DNA from 3 places in the Pseudoalteromonas sp. 31A1 genome. Region 2 is predicted to be linked to each of the others. Evidence: predicted binding sites of a transcription regulator. Region 2 holds the regulator's gene; each other region holds the start of a gene.
The links. Region 2 encodes MetJ, which represses methionine synthesis genes. Its sites were predicted from a motif close to TAGACGTCTAGACGTCTA; they were not measured.
Positions count from the first base shown of each region.

Region 1: metA (homoserine O-succinyltransferase) is a predicted target of MetJ. The motif match lies at 3,135-3,152, and genes of this name have one in related genera.
Region 3: metK (methionine adenosyltransferase) is a predicted target of MetJ. The motif match lies at 1,472-1,489, and genes of this name have one in related genera.

Region 1 is NZ_WTKY01000010.1:112,713-117,941, forward strand. It holds gene GQR52_RS11250 (histone deacetylase) at 1-742, opposite strand, end outside; gene GQR52_RS11255 (PilZ domain-containing protein) at 796-1,164, opposite strand; gene ettA (energy-dependent translational throttle protein EttA) at 1,321-2,994, opposite strand; gene metA (homoserine O-succinyltransferase) at 3,217-4,164, shown strand; gene GQR52_RS11270 (homocysteine S-methyltransferase family protein) at 4,154-5,227, shown strand.
Region 2 is NZ_WTKY01000006.1:73,075-78,303, reverse strand. It holds gene metL (bifunctional aspartate kinase/homoserine dehydrogenase II) at 1-1,891, opposite strand, end outside; gene metB (cystathionine gamma-synthase) at 2,062-3,309, opposite strand; gene metJ (met regulon transcriptional regulator MetJ) at 3,599-3,919, shown strand; gene GQR52_RS08210 (malic enzyme-like NAD(P)-binding protein) at 4,002-5,229, opposite strand, start outside.
Region 3 is NZ_WTKY01000010.1:10,154-15,382, reverse strand. It holds gene tkt (transketolase) at 1-1,287, opposite strand, end outside; gene metK (methionine adenosyltransferase) at 1,591-2,742, shown strand; gene GQR52_RS10800 (hypothetical protein) at 2,918-3,466, shown strand; gene GQR52_RS10795 (5-formyltetrahydrofolate cyclo-ligase) at 3,485-4,081, shown strand; gene rpiA (ribose-5-phosphate isomerase RpiA) at 4,135-4,788, shown strand; gene serA (phosphoglycerate dehydrogenase) at 4,798-5,229, shown strand, end outside.

The DNA.
Region 1 (5,229 bases), on a different contig from region 2:
ATTTACCCAAGCCATCGCCTTGCCAAATATCAACGCCAGCATCGTAAAGTACCAAGCTTGGGTTTAGCTCTTTAAGTAAATAACTCAAGGTGTCGTCAACTACGGCAAGGTATTCGTCGTCTTTCATATTATCGGCTAAGCCAATATCTAAATCGCTAGCTGATTTTCTAAAAGGGAAGTTTTTTTCACAATGTATAGAACAAGTATAAGCATATGCCTGATGCTCTAACATGGCCGCTGTGCCATCACCTTGGTGCACGTCTAAATCAAAAATAAGTACGTTAGTTACTTCACCCGATTCAATTAAAGTTTGCGTGGTAAAGGCTAAATCGTTAACCATGCAGTAGCCTGAGCCAAAATCGGTATGCGCATGGTGTGTACCACCGGCTAAGTGGCAGGCTATACCATGTTTAAGTGCTAAACGAGCTGTTTGCAAAGTACCTTGAGGTGCTGTAAAGGTACGTGCCATAAGCTCTTTTGACCAAGGTAGGCCAATGCGACGCATTGCTTTTTCATCTAAGCGGTTATTCCACAAATCATGTATGTAATTTTCGCAGTGTATTAGCTCCAGTGGCTCTGGCGTGCCTAATATTGGCTCAACCAGGTTATCGCCAATCAAACCAAGCTTTGCTACATGCTGATATAAATGTGCAAACTTACTCATTGCAAAACGATGCTTTGGATCGAAATTAAACGAGTAGTTAGGGTGATACACCAAAGGTAAATGTGGATTTAAAGTCATGTTTGCACAAGTTAAAAAGTTTGCACTATGGTAATCAACTAATCCAAATGAGTCTATTCTTGTGTGTCGTGAATCAACATAGCGAGTTCGCGATGTAATAGTTCGTCATCAGCTAAGTTTAGCTCTATTAAACGCTTTAAATAAGTAATGCTGTCTATATCAATATGGTGGCATTTTAAACCAATATGATCCGCTTCTATATGGCACACCACAACCTCCATTTTTATTTCTATTTCGCTTTGAGGCAGCGAAAAACGCAGAACAGCTTGGCTATTTTGGTTGCCAATAAAAGCATCACATTTAGTGATTAATGCGCCATGTAAAGATACATCAAGTAATTTACATGGGTATTGGTGATCATTAAAAATTACTTGTGCATCGGTTGAAAATAAAACACGAGAAAACTGACGACGATTTTGCATAACCTAATTTAGCCTTACTGTTTTTATAATAAATTAAGCATAGCGGGTAATTCTCTACATGCTAGCAGGATATGCTCCTGTAATGCTGGTGGCATAAAAAAGCCCCGCATAAATGCAGGGCTTAGTATTACTGTAATAAATTAGCTACAGTAAATATTAACCAATTTTTTTGTACTTAATACGTTTAGGTTCAGTTGCTGCTGCACCTAGTGTCTTTTTAAGCCACTCTTCGTATTCAGTGTAGTTACCATCAAAGAAGTTAATTTGACCTTCGTCGCGGTAATCTAAAATGTGTGTAGCAATACGGTCAAGGAACCAACGGTCATGCGATATACACATTACACAACCAGGGAACTCTAAAATAGCGTTCTCTAGTGCACGTAGTGTTTCAACGTCCAAGTCATTGGTTGGCTCATCGAGTAGTAACACGTTGCCGCCAGCTTTTAATAACTTAGCAAGGTGTAAACGGTTACGCTCACCACCTGATAGGTCTTTAACAAACTTTTGCTGATCGTTACCTTTAAAGTTAAAGCGACTAACGTATGCACGGCTTGGGAACTCAAAGTTACCAATTTTTAGAACGTCTTGTCCGTCTGATATTTCTTGGAAAACAGTTTTGCTTTCGTCCATACCATCACGGAACTGATCAACAGTAGCAAGGTGTACGCTTTCGCCAACGGTAATGCTACCGCTGTCTTGCTTTTGCTCACCACTGATCATTTTAAACAGCGTTGATTTACCCGCGCCATTCGCACCAATAATGCCTACAATGGCACCTTTTGGCATGCTAAAGCTTAAATCGTCAATTAAAACGCGATCGCCAAAACTCTTACGAAGATTCGTTACTTCAAGCACTTGGTCGCCTAAACGCGGGCCAGGTGGAATAAACATCTCGTTAGTTTCGTTACGTTTTTGGTAATCAGACTGCTGCATTTCAGTAAACTGAGCCATACGTGCTTTTGACTTAGCTTGGCGACCTTTAGGATTTGAACGAACCCATTCAAGTTCTTGCGCAATTGATTTTTGACGTGCTTTTTCAGATTTTTGTTCTTGCTGTAAGCGCGCATCTTTTTGTTCAAGCCAAGAAGAGTAGTTACCTTCCCATGGAATACCTTCACCACGGTCAAGCTCTAATATCCAACCAGCTACATTATCAAGGAAGTAACGGTCATGCGTTACCGCCACAACAGTGCCTTCGTAATCGTGTAAGAAGCGCTCTAACCATGCAACCGACTCAGCATCCAAGTGGTTAGTTGGTTCATCGAGAATAAGCATGTCTGGTTTTTCAAGCAGTAATCGACATATAGCAACACGACGACGCTCACCACCTGAAAGGTGCTCAATTTTAGCATCCCATTCTGGCAGACGAAGTGCATCAGCAGCACGCTCTAAAACGTTATCAATGTTGTGACCATCGTGCGCCTGAATAACAGCTTCAAGCTCGCCTTGCTCTTTTGCAAGTGCGTCAAAGTCAGCGTCTTCCATGGCGTATTCGTTATACACTTCGTCAAGGCGTTTAAGTGCGTGTTTAACTTCGCCAACAGCTTCTTCAACAATTTCACGAACTGTTTTGCTTTCGTCTAAAACAGGCTCTTGCGGTAAATAACCAATTTTTGTACCAGGCTGAGGATGTGCATCACCTTCAAAATCTTGGTCAACACCGGCCATAATACGTAGTAACGTAGATTTACCAGAACCGTTTAAACCAAGCACACCAATTTTAGCGCCAGGAAAAAAGTGTAACGAAATATCTTTTAAGATAGTGCGCTTAGGTGGCACAACCTTAGATACTCGACTCATCGAGAATATAAATTTATCAGGTAAAACCATGGAGGAAAGCCTTCAAATAATAATAAAAATTTCAATGTTGTATTGTAGTGGCTGACAGGTGAAACAGTCAACGAATGGCGGGTTTTAAAGCACTAAAGCATGCTTGTAAGTAAAGTATAAAATCATGAATAAATTTCATTTAGACATCTATACATCTAGAGGTTGATATTTTTTACTTTCAGTTCATAATTAAGCTTCGGTTTTTATGAGCAGGAGTAAAGTATGCCAATTACAGTAAAAGACGAGTTGCCGGCAATTGCACGTTTACGTCAAGAAAACGTATTTGTAATGCCAAAAACACGTGCAAAAACGCAAGAAATACGCCCAATGCGTTTGGCTATTTTAAACTTAATGCCTAATAAAGTAGAAACCGAAGTTCAGTTTATTCGCTTGCTTGCCAACTCGCCTTTGCAAGTAAACGTAGAACTACTGCGCCTCGACACTCACCGCAGTAGCAGTAATTCAGAAGAGCATCTTGATACTTTTTATCGTTATTTTTCTGAGGTTAAAGACAACAATTACGATGCGTTAATTGTAACCGGTGCGCCACTTGCCCATTTAGAATACGACGATGTAGCGTATTGGGATGAGCTAAAGGTCATTATTGATTGGGCTGAGCAACACGTTACCTCTACGTTATTTTCGTGCTGGGCAGCGCATGCAGCGTTATATCACCGTTACAATTTAAAGCGCGATTTAAAAGACGACAAACTGTGTGGCGTATTTACCCACCAATGTTACTTTGATCACGGTGCACTGACTCGCGGATTCGACGACACCTTTTTGGTACCGCACTCACGCTACGGCCACATTGATATAAATAAAATAAACGCCTGTGATGAGCTAGTTGTACTGGCTGGTTCTGAGCGAGTAGGGGCTTACTTACTTAAAAATAAATCGGGTAGCCAAGTGTTTATAACCGGTCATCCTGAGTACGACGCCGACTCGCTAAAAGCAGAATACGAGCGCGATTGTAAAAAAAGCCCTAATGCACCAAAACCCGAAAATTACTTTCCGGATGATGATGCAACCAAACAACCTTCAAAAACGTGGCAAAGCCATGCTTTTTTACTTTTTTCGAACTGGTTAAATTACTACGTGTACCAAACCACACCGTATGATATTAATTTAGTTAGCCAAGACGTGAGGACTAACAACTATGCCGAATAACGCTCCTACAAATAATAAGCAAGCCGAAATAAGCGCCGCATTAAAAGAACGCATTTTAATTTTAGATGGCGCTATGGGCACCATGATCCAAGATCATAAGCTAGAAGAAGAAGACTATCGCGGAGAGCGTTTTAAAGACTGGCATGTATTAATTAAAGGCAATAACGATTTATTAAGCCTAACCAAGCCCGATTTAATCACTGATATTCATCGTGGTTTTTTATCAGCGGGCGCCGATATTATCGAAACCAACACATTTAACTCGACCACCATTTCGATGGACGATTACGACATGGCAAGCCTAAGCCGTGAAATAAACGTAGAGTCGGCTAAATTAGCACGCGCAATGTGCGACGAATTTAGTGCTAAAACGCCAGAAAAACCGCGTTACGTAGCCGGTGTTTTAGGGCCGACTTCTAAAACCTGTTCAATCTCGCCAGACGTAAACGACCCGGGTTATCGAAATGTCACTTTTGATAAACTCGTTACTGCGTACGTTGAGTCGACACTTGCATTAATGGAAGGCGGCGCCGATTTAATACTAATCGAAACTATATTCGACACGCTTAATGCAAAAGCAGCGTCGTTTGCAGTAGAAGAAGCCTTTGAGCAAGCAGGGCGTAAATTACCTGTAATGATTTCAGGTACTATTACCGATGCCTCTGGGCGTACGCTTTCGGGGCAAACAACCGAAGCATTTTATAACTCTATTCGCCATATTAAACCAATTTCGATTGGCCTAAACTGCGCGCTTGGGCCTGATTTATTGCGCCAATATGTGCAAGAGCTATCGCGTGTATGCGAAACATTTACTTCGGTACACCCTAATGCGGGTTTGCCTAATGAGTTTGGTGAATACGATTTAGAAGCGCCCGAAATGGCAGCCGAAATTATCGATTGGGGTAAATCGGGCTTTATTAATATAGTAGGCGGGTGCTGCGGTACAACGCCTGCGCATATTCGCGCATTTGCAAAAGGGCTTGAAGGTGTTAAACCTCGTCCTTTACCTGAACTTGAAGTACGTATGCGTTTATCAGGCCTTGAAGCCTGTAACTTAAATTAAGG
Region 2 (5,229 bases):
GGTCTGGCTCTGTGAATCCCATTTTCTGAGCTTCCAGTAGCAACTCAGAAAATGGCCTTGTTCCATCATATTTACTGCATAACCACGAAAGCGTGCCTGAGAAAACACCTTCTATACGTGTTATTTTATCGCCACTATTTTGCAAATCAGCCAAAGCAAAGTTAATAGGTAAGCCAGCGCCTACACTGGTGTTATATCGCCAATGTAAATTACGTTCTTTAATATTACTACGAAGTGCTTTATACCAAGTAGTAGGTGCTGTTCCAGCGTATTTATTAGCACTAATTAAATGACAGTTTCTATCTACAAAGTCTGGATATAACAAGCTAAATTGTTCACTTGCGGTAATATCAATTACAATTTTATGCTCGTAATCGAGCTCATTTATAGCATTCAGTAAATCTGCAGATTGATAGCTATTTGCCTCATGCTGCCATTGAGTTTTCCATTGCTGTGTATTAATACCACTTGCATTAAACAGCATTTTTTTAGAGCGAATTAGACCGACTAATTTAATACTAAAGTCATCCGATAAACGCTCAAATTGTGCCGATAACTGTTTAATGAAAACGTCGCCAACGTTACCAAGCCCCGCAACTATAATTGCGATTTCTTGGCCTTTATTAATTAGCTTATCGTGTAAGTCACTTTGTATATCACTATCTATAAATTGATCGGTAAGCAATAAAGCATAGCCAGTATCTTGATGGACAAAACGAGGTTTTATGCTGTGGAGTTTTAATAAATCTAATGCTTGTAAGCTTAATGTATTAACGTCTTGCTCAAGCGCTACAATTGCACAACCGTTTAAATTTGACTCGCTAATATTTGCCCTACCCGCAAAGTAATTAATAACTTGATATGTTTGTGCAGCCGGTACTACTAAATACACTTCACCATTATGGTTAAAGTGATGAAGGCTATGCTGAATAAGCTGACTAACACTTGCAACCTCACCTTCACTTAACCCTTCAACCATTAATAGGTCAACATTTTGCAACGTGGTTATAAAGCGCTTTTTCTTCGCTGAACCTTCTTTTACTATATCTGTTGGACTTGCTTGTACGTCAAAACTACTGCGAACAGCTAGCTTAATATCTGTGTTTTTAAGTGGCGATAGTGTTTTTGCATGTAATACAGGGTTACCCAAACGAGCTAATAAATTAGCCTGTCCACGGCAAATTTTGCCGTACTTAATCGCTTTTTGTACCTTGCGAGGATCAGTGCTATACACCCCCTGTGTATCAGTCCAAATACATACTTGCTTAGCATGGCAATAATTTGCAAGTAGTGTTGCACTGTAGTCACTGCCATTTCGGCCAAGCGTTACTGTCTCGCCTTTGATATCTGCGGCAATAAACCCAGTAACAACATTTATTTTATTAGGCAAAATTAACTGCCCACATTGCTGCGCATTTTGCGCATGCATTAATTCGCCATCATTTAAGGTAAAAAGAGTACGTGCATCTTGAGCGCATGCCTCAATATTTAGCTGCTGTAAATAAGTAGCGAGTAAACGTGCTGACCACAGTTCGCCATGTGCAAGCAATGCAGCCTCTTTTAGCTGCTCAGCTTGAGCAAGTTCTGCAATATAGCTAAGTTCGATACTTAGTGTTTTAAGTGCACTTCGTTTTAAATCGGCTTCTAATAGCTGCTCTATTAAATCACTTTGATGGTTATTTAACTGCAGTAAAATATCAGCTACTGCTTGAGTATCTTGTTTTTGATAGCTTTGCCAAAGTAATACTAGCGTATCGGTTGTCTTACCCGCAGCCGATACCACAACACAGTCGCCCGTCTGAGTATGCCCAATAATTATTTTAGCTACGCTTTGATAGCGCTCACTTGAGCTTAAGCTTGAACCACCAAATTTATGTACACAATTGACCATATTTATACCAATTCGCTTAATTAAGTTGTCTATTTTGAGGATAAGAAAACCGTGTCGATAACAAGGCAAAAATTTCGTTGTTTAGTTGTTCTATATGAGAAATTTTTAACGAAGTTAGCGTGCGGTTTAATCCCTCAAATTGATTAGGTATTATTGCGGATTGGTATTACTTACCAAAGCGCCGGACGGGCTGCACTTAATTTAACGTTACCACCAGGAGTGCCTGCTCCTTTGCCTACACGGCCAACATTTTTATTTTGCCCTGGTTTTACAAGTTCAAACACGCGCTCAAAATCAGCGACTAAATCGTGTATATCTTCAATACCTACTGAGATACGAATAAGCGTATCGCCAACACCCGCTTCTAAACGTGCTGTTGCATCCATGCCTGCATGCGTCATAGTTGCAGGATGACAAATTAAGCTCTCTACGCCACCTAATGACTCAGCTAAACTAAACGTTTTAAGGCTAGTTAAAAATGCTGCAGCGTCGTTTATATCGCCTTTAATATCAAAACTAACCATGCCACCAAAACCAAGCTGCTGTGCTTTAGCGAGTTCATGTTGAGGATGTGACTCAAGACCTGGGTAATAAACTTGGCTTACAAATTCAGAGCTTTCTAAGTACTCTGCTATTGCCAGTGCATTTTCTTGATGCTGCCTTAGGCGCACATTTAAAGTACGTAAACCACGCAGCGTTAAATAACTATCAAAAGGTGCGCCCGTAATACCAATGTTATTAGCCCACCAAGCAAGCTCATCGCCTAGCTCTTGTGTTGCTGCAATAACAGCGCCACCCACAACATCTGAGTGTCCGTTAATGTATTTAGTAGTTGAATGCACCACAATATCTACACCAAACTTAATAGGATTTTGTAAGGCCGGTGACAAAAACGTGTTATCTGCAGCCACCAATGCACCGCATTTTTTTGCAACCTCAGTAACCGCTTTAATGTCAGTTAAACGAAGTACTGGGTTACTTGGGGTTTCTATCCAAATAAGCTTAGGTTTAATTGCTAAAATTTGTTGCAGGCTTTCTGCTTTTGTTAAATCTAGTATTTCGAGCTTTAGTAAGCCGCGTTTTTGTAAAGATGTAAATAAACGATAGCTACCACCATAACAATCATGTGGAATTACTAGCGTATCGTCATTATTAAGTAGCTGAGTAGCTAAATGCACGGCAGCCATGCCTGTAGCTGTAATTATGCCACGAGCGCCACCTTCAAGCTTAGCAAGCGTCTCAGCTAAAATATCACGATTAGGATTACCGCTACGACCATAATCATACTCACGCTTAGTATCAAAGTCGGCAAACGAATAAGTAGTCGATAAATAAATTGGCGGTACCACCGCACCATGATGTTTATCAGCATCAACGCCGTTACGTACAGCAATGGTCGCTTTGTTTTTTTCGCTCATATTCGTCACCTGATTAATTTGGATGTTTAGACGTCTAAAAGAGTAAGTTATCCGTTTTGATAAGTCAAAGTATTTTAAAGCTCTAGATGGCTAAAAGTAGAAGGGGCTTCTGCGAATAACACATTTTAGCTCACAAAAGTGTGCTTATCTTTACACCTACAATAGGCTTATTAAGATAGATCGGTATCTATTATTTGACTATCTTTTTTAAATCGATAGAATTTCACGCATATTTACACGCTTTTTATACCGTGTGAGAAATTAATAATCTGAGGCAACGATACATCTTATGGCTAAATGGAATGGTGAGTATATTCACCCATACGCAGAACACGGTAAAAAATCAGAGCAAGTTAAAAAGATCACCGTTTCGATCCCGCTAAATGTATTAAAGGTATTAACTGACGAACGTACACGTCGTCAAATCAATAACCTTCGCCATGCTACAAATAGTGAATTGCTATGTGAGGCATTTTTGCATGCTTTTACTGGCCAACCTTTACCAAATGACGATGACTTACGTAAAGATAACGCCGAAAAAGTACCAGAAGAAGTTAAAAAAATAATGCAAGAAATGGGTCTAGAAGTACCCGTTTTAAACGAAGAATAAATATTACAAAGACAAAAAAACCTCAGTAATTACTGAGGTTTTTTTATGTCTAAATTTTATTGCATAGCTCTACTGTATAGATTTACTGCATATAGTTTTCAGGTAGCTCAATTTGTGCAACACCTGACTCAATAGCAGCAAGTGCAACAGCTCTTGCTATACGCGGCAGTAAACGTGGATCCATTGGTTTTGGAATAATATACTGCGCACCAAATTCTAGTTTATCTACTCCAGCGGCTTTTAAAACTTCTGCAGGTACTGGCTCTTTGGCAATACTTCGAATAGCATCTACTGCAGCAATTTTCATTTCATCGTTAATAGCACTTGCACGTACATCAAGTGCACCACGGAAAATAAACGGGAAACATAAAACATTATTAACTTGGTTAGGGTAATCAGAGCGCCCTGTTGCCATGATTAAATCGTTGCGTGCGCCGTGCGCAAGTGCAGGATCAATCTCAGGATCTGGGTTTGAACATGCAAACACAACTGGTTTTGCAGCCATTAGCTTTAAATCTTCAGCCGCTAATAAGTTAGGACCAGAAACACCCACAAACACATCAGCATCTGCAATTACATCTTGCAATGTACGCTTATCGGTATTGTTAGCAAAAAGCTGTTTATATTCATTTAAGTCATCGCGGCGGGTATGAATAACACCTTTGCGGTCAAGCATATAAATGTGTTCACGCAGTGCACCACACTTAATTAACAGCTCCATACACGCAACAGCGGCAGCGCCTGCACCTAAACATACAATAATTGCATCTTCAATTGACTTACCTTGTACTTCTAGCGCATTTAACATACCAGCAGCCGTTACAATGGCAGTACCGTGTTGATCATCATGAAAAACAGGAATGCTACAACGCTCTATTAATGCTTTTTCAATTTCAAAACACTCTGGTGCTTTAATATCTTCAAGGTTAATACCACCGAATGTGTCGGCAATATTGGCAACCGTATTAATAAAGTCTTCTGTTGTTTTGTGCTTAACTTCAATATCGATAGAATCAAGCCCTGCAAAACGTTTAAACAATAGCGCTTTACCTTCCATTACAGGCTTAGACGCTAAAGGACCTAAATTACCAAGGCCTAGAATTGCAGTACCATTAGTAATAACCGCAACCATGTTACCTTTACCCGTATATTTATAAGCATTTGCAGGATCTGCAGCTATTTCACGTACAGGTTCGGCAACACCTGGGCTATACGCAAGTGCAAGATCATGAGCCGTTTCAGCTGGTTTTGTAAGCTCAATGCTAATTTTACCTGGTACGGGATGTGAGTGGTAATGTAGTGCTTGTTCA
Region 3 (5,229 bases), on a different contig from region 2:
AATAAAGCCTTTATGAAGGGCAATACCATTCATGATGGCCGACATACCAAACTCACGCACACCGTAGTAAATGTAGTTACCGCTTGCATCATCGCGTGTTAAACCTTTAGAGCCATCCCAAATTGTTAAGTTTGAGCCAGCTAAATCGGCTGAGCCACCCATAAATTCTGGTAATAACGGACCGAACGCATTTAATGCATTTTGCGATGCTTTACGAGACGCTGGGTTTGCTGGGTTTGCTTGTAATTGCTCAATATACGCTTGAGATTTTTCAGCCCAATCGCCAGGAAGTTCGTTGTTAATACGACGCTTGTATTCAGCTGCAAGCTCTGGGTATGCTTTTGCGTATGCTGCAAATTTTTCGTCCCAGCTTGATTCAAGCTGTTGACCTTTTTCTTTGCTATCCCATTGTGCGTAAATATCATCAGGAATTTCGAACGCATCGCCAGTCCAACCTAAAAATTCGCGAGACGCTTTAATTTCGTCATCACCTAGTGGAGCACCATGACAATCGTGGCTACCTGATTTGTTAGGTGAACCATAACCAATAATTGTTTTACAACAAATTAGTGATGGCTTGTCGGTTACACTTTTAGCCTCTGCAATTGCAGCACTTACAGCATCGCTGTCGTGGCCATCAACACCACTAATCACATGCCAACCGTACGCTTTAAAGCGCGCTGGTGTATCATCGGTAAACCAACCTTCTACTTCACCATCGATTGAAATGCCGTTGTCATCCCAAAACGCAACAAGTTTACCAAGGCCTAATGTGCCTGCAAGTGAACCTGCTTCATGTGAAATACCTTCCATAAGGCAACCGTCGCCCATAAATGCATAGGTAAAGTGATCAACAATATCGTGACCTTCACGGTTAAACTGTGCAGCTAGCGCTTTTTCAGCAATTGCCATACCTACGGCATTTGTGATCCCTTGACCTAAAGGACCCGTAGTAGTTTCGATTCCTGGTGCATAGCCATACTCAGGGTGACCTGGTGTTTTAGAATGCATTTGACGGAAGTTTTTAATTTCGTCTAGCGGTAAGTCGTAACCACTTAGGTGCAATAGAGAATATATAAGCATTGAACCGTGGCCGTTTGAAAGAATAAATCTGTCACGGTCAGCCCACTCTGGATTCGTTGGGTTATGTTTTAGATAATCGCGCCATAGTACTTCTGCGATATCAGCCATGCCCATAGGGGCTCCAGGGTGACCAGATTTGGCCTTTTGTACTGCGTCCATTGACAAGACGCGAATAGCATTTGCAAGTTCTTTGCGAGATGGCATGAATTCTCCTACCTTTATTTGTATTTGCGCGGGTATTTATGTAATCGTTTATGCTCATAAGTCACTTAAGAGCTTTTATGGCACCATTCTTACTTATTGTGGGGGCGGTGTGCAATTAAAAACCCCATAAAAATGAGGCATTATGAATATTTTTTAAGACCAAAAAGTTATTATACATTTTATTTAGACGTCTAGGCGTAAAAACACTATGCAAGATGTTTTGTTTTCGATAAAATACGCCCCTTAATTTTTTAGCGCTAATACCGACGTTTGTGAAGCGCAATATTTGTGAGCAGAATTACAATGGCAAAACATTTATTTACTTCTGAATCAGTTTCTGAAGGTCATCCGGATAAAATCGCCGATCAAATCTCTGATGCGGTACTTGATGCTATCCTAGAGCAAGACTCTCATGCCCGTGTTGCATGCGAAACTTACGTAAAAACCGGTATGGTTATGGTTGGTGGTGAAATCACTACTAGCGCATGGGTTGATATCGAAGAAATTACACGTAAAACAATTCGTGACATTGGCTACACAAATTCAGACATGGGCTTTGATGCCGATTCATGTGCAATTTTAAACACTATTGGTAAACAGTCTCCAGACATTAACCAAGGTGTTGACCGTACTAGCCCAGAAGAGCAAGGCGCTGGCGACCAAGGCTTAATGTTTGGTTACGCATGTAACGAAACAGAAGTACTAATGCCTGCTCCAATTACTTACTCACACCGTTTAGTACAGCGCCAAGCGCAAGTACGCAAAAGCGGCGAGCTTAACTGGTTACGTCCAGATGCAAAATCTCAAGTTACTTTTGCATACGAAAACGGTAAGCCAGTAGGTATTGATGCTGTTGTACTTTCTACTCAGCACAGCGAAGACATTTCGCAAAAAGATTTAGTAGAAGCTGTGATGGAAACAATCATCAAGCCGGTACTTCCTGCAGAACTTATTACAAGTGCAACTAAGTTTTTCATTAACCCAACAGGTCGCTTTGTAATTGGCGGACCAATGGGTGACTGTGGTTTAACTGGTCGTAAAATTATTGTAGATACATACGGTGGTATGGCTCGTCACGGTGGTGGTGCATTCTCTGGTAAAGATCCATCAAAAGTTGACCGTTCAGCAGCATACGCTGCACGTTACGTTGCTAAAAACATTGTTGCTGCTGGTCTTGCTGACAAGTGTGAGCTACAAGTTTCTTACGCAATTGGTGTTGCAGAGCCTACTTCTATCAGCGTTGAAACGTTTGGTACAAGCAAGCTAGAAGAAAGCCGTTTAATCGAGCTTATTCGTGAACATTTTGACCTGCGCCCTTACGGCTTAATTCAAATGCTTGATTTAGAACGCCCTATCTACCTTCCTACAGCGGCTTACGGCCACTTTGGTCGTGACGAATTCCCTTGGGAACGTACAGATAAAGCAGACGCACTTCGCGCAGCTGCCGGCCTTTAAGCCAAAATTGTTGTAGTAAATTAAAAACGGCCCTTTTAAGGGCCGTTTTTACATCTAAAACTTATTCGCTATATTGTTTGTAGAGCGTCTACAAAATAACTATTAAATCGACCTCGAATTCTTTTGTACTTTAGGTATATACTCATTTCATTATAAAAGCTTTAGGGACAGTTAAATGGCCGATAACTTTCGCGTTATATTTGCAGGACTTGCCGATAACGTTGACATAAAAACAGCATGTACAAATTTAGCTGCAAAATTAAAAACATCAGATGAAAAAGTAGCTCTTTTTTTTAAAGGTAAGCCACTGTTTGCACCAAGCGATAAAGACAAAGCGTTAAAACAGGCTAAGTTACTAGCAGGCTTAGGCATTAAAAGTAAGCTTCAAGCTGTTTCAAACATCATTCAAAATGGCTCAAACCCTGCTGCAAATAACAACCAACGTGACGAACGTATTTTTGATGCACTCGATTACATCACTAGCAGCTTAATTCGCCTTGAAGAAAAGCTAGACGAGTTAGAGCAACGCCTTCCTGAAGCTCAATTAAAAGCACCAGACGAAAGTATTGACGAATGGCAAGGTGACGATCTAATGCTAGATGATGATTTAGCGCCTCCTAAAAAACGCAGTAACTTACTTTTATATTCATTGATTGCAACTGCCACAATTTTGCTAGTCGTACTGGCTGTTTTTTTAATTTTTCCCGATTTATTCTCTTTTTAAGAATGGCTAATTAATTTAATGAGTAATAAACGCGCAAAAATAAGAGCAGAAATTCGTAATACCCGTAAAAACTTGTCAAATAATCAGCAAATAATTGCTGCGCAATCGCTAAAAATGAATTTTATTCAACATTTAAAAAGCGAAAAAACAACGAATTCAAAGCATATTGCCATTTACTTAAGTAACGATGGGGAACTAGACACTTCATTGTTAATTAAAGAATTATGGAGTTTAAACCATACCGTTTACCTACCTATAATACACCCATTCAATGGCGCTAATTTACTATTTCAGCGCTATGAGAAAAACTCACCCATGAGAGCAAATCGCTATGGTATCTTGGAGCCTAAGCTGAACTGCTCTCAAATATGCCCATTACCAGTGCTTGATTACCTCCTTATGCCATTAGTTGCATTTGATAAACAAGGTAATCGCCTAGGAATGGGAGGTGGGTTTTACGACCGGACATTGGCACGTTTACACGAACAAAATTGGCAAAAACCACAACTAATTGGCCTTGCACATGAATGCCAAAAAGTTGAGGCTCTACCAATCGAGTCGTGGGATGTACCACTTAAAACCATTATCACCCCAGATAAAACATACTGTTGGTAACAATTAAATTTGATTACTAACCGCATATTTCTGACATACATGAGCACAAAGCAATGACACAAGACGAATTAAAAAAAGCAGCTGCTTGGGCAGCACTCGAGTTTGTAAAAGAAAACACTATTGTAGGTGTGGGTACAGGCTCTACTGTTAATCACTTTATTGATGCCCTTGGTTCAGTAAAGGACACTATTGTAGGCGCTGTATCAAGCTCAGAAGCCTCAACCGAGCGCCTACAAGCGTTAGGTATTGAAGTATTTGAGCTTAATAACGTTGCTGCTTTAGATGTATACGTTGACGGTGCTGACGAAATAAACGATCAAAACGAAATGATTAAAGGTGGCGGTGCAGCCCTTACTCGCGAAAAAATAGTAGCCGCAGTAGCTAAACAATTTGTGTGCATTGTAGATGACACCAAATTAGTAAAAACATTAGGCGACTTCCCGCTTCCGGTAGAAGTTATTCCAATGGCTCGCAGCTACGTTGCACGAGAATTATTAAAGCTTGGTGGTGACCCTGTTTATCGCCAAGGCGTAGTTACCGATAACGGTAACGTTATATTAGATGTATTTAACTTAAAAATTACCAATGCTAAACAACTTGAAGCACAAATAAATTCAATTGTTGGCGTAGTTACCAACGGCCTATTTGCAATGCGTGGTGCTGATAAAGTGATTATCGGTACTAAAAATGGGCCACAAATTAAATAGGATGAGGTTATGAGTAAGGTATCGTTAGCAAAAGACAAAATTAAAATTCTCTTGCTTGAAGGTGTTCACCAAAGCGCTGTTGAAACGCTAAAACGTAACGGTTACAGCAATATCGACTACGTTAAAACATCCTTACCTGAGGACGAATTAAAAGAGCGCATTAAAGATGTTCACTTTGTAGGACTTCGTTCTCGTACTCATATTAACCAAGCCGTATTAGACTCAGCTGACAAGCTAGTTGCTGTTGGGTGTTTTTGTATTGGTACAAACCAAGTTGATTTAGATGCAGCACGCGAACGCGGTATTGCTGTATTTAACGCACCATTTTCTAATACTCGTTCAGTTGCTGAACTTGTACTTGGTGAAATCCTACTTTTATTACGCGGTATTCCAGAGCGTAATGCAGCGGCTCATCGTGGTGGCTGGTTAAAAACAGCAAAT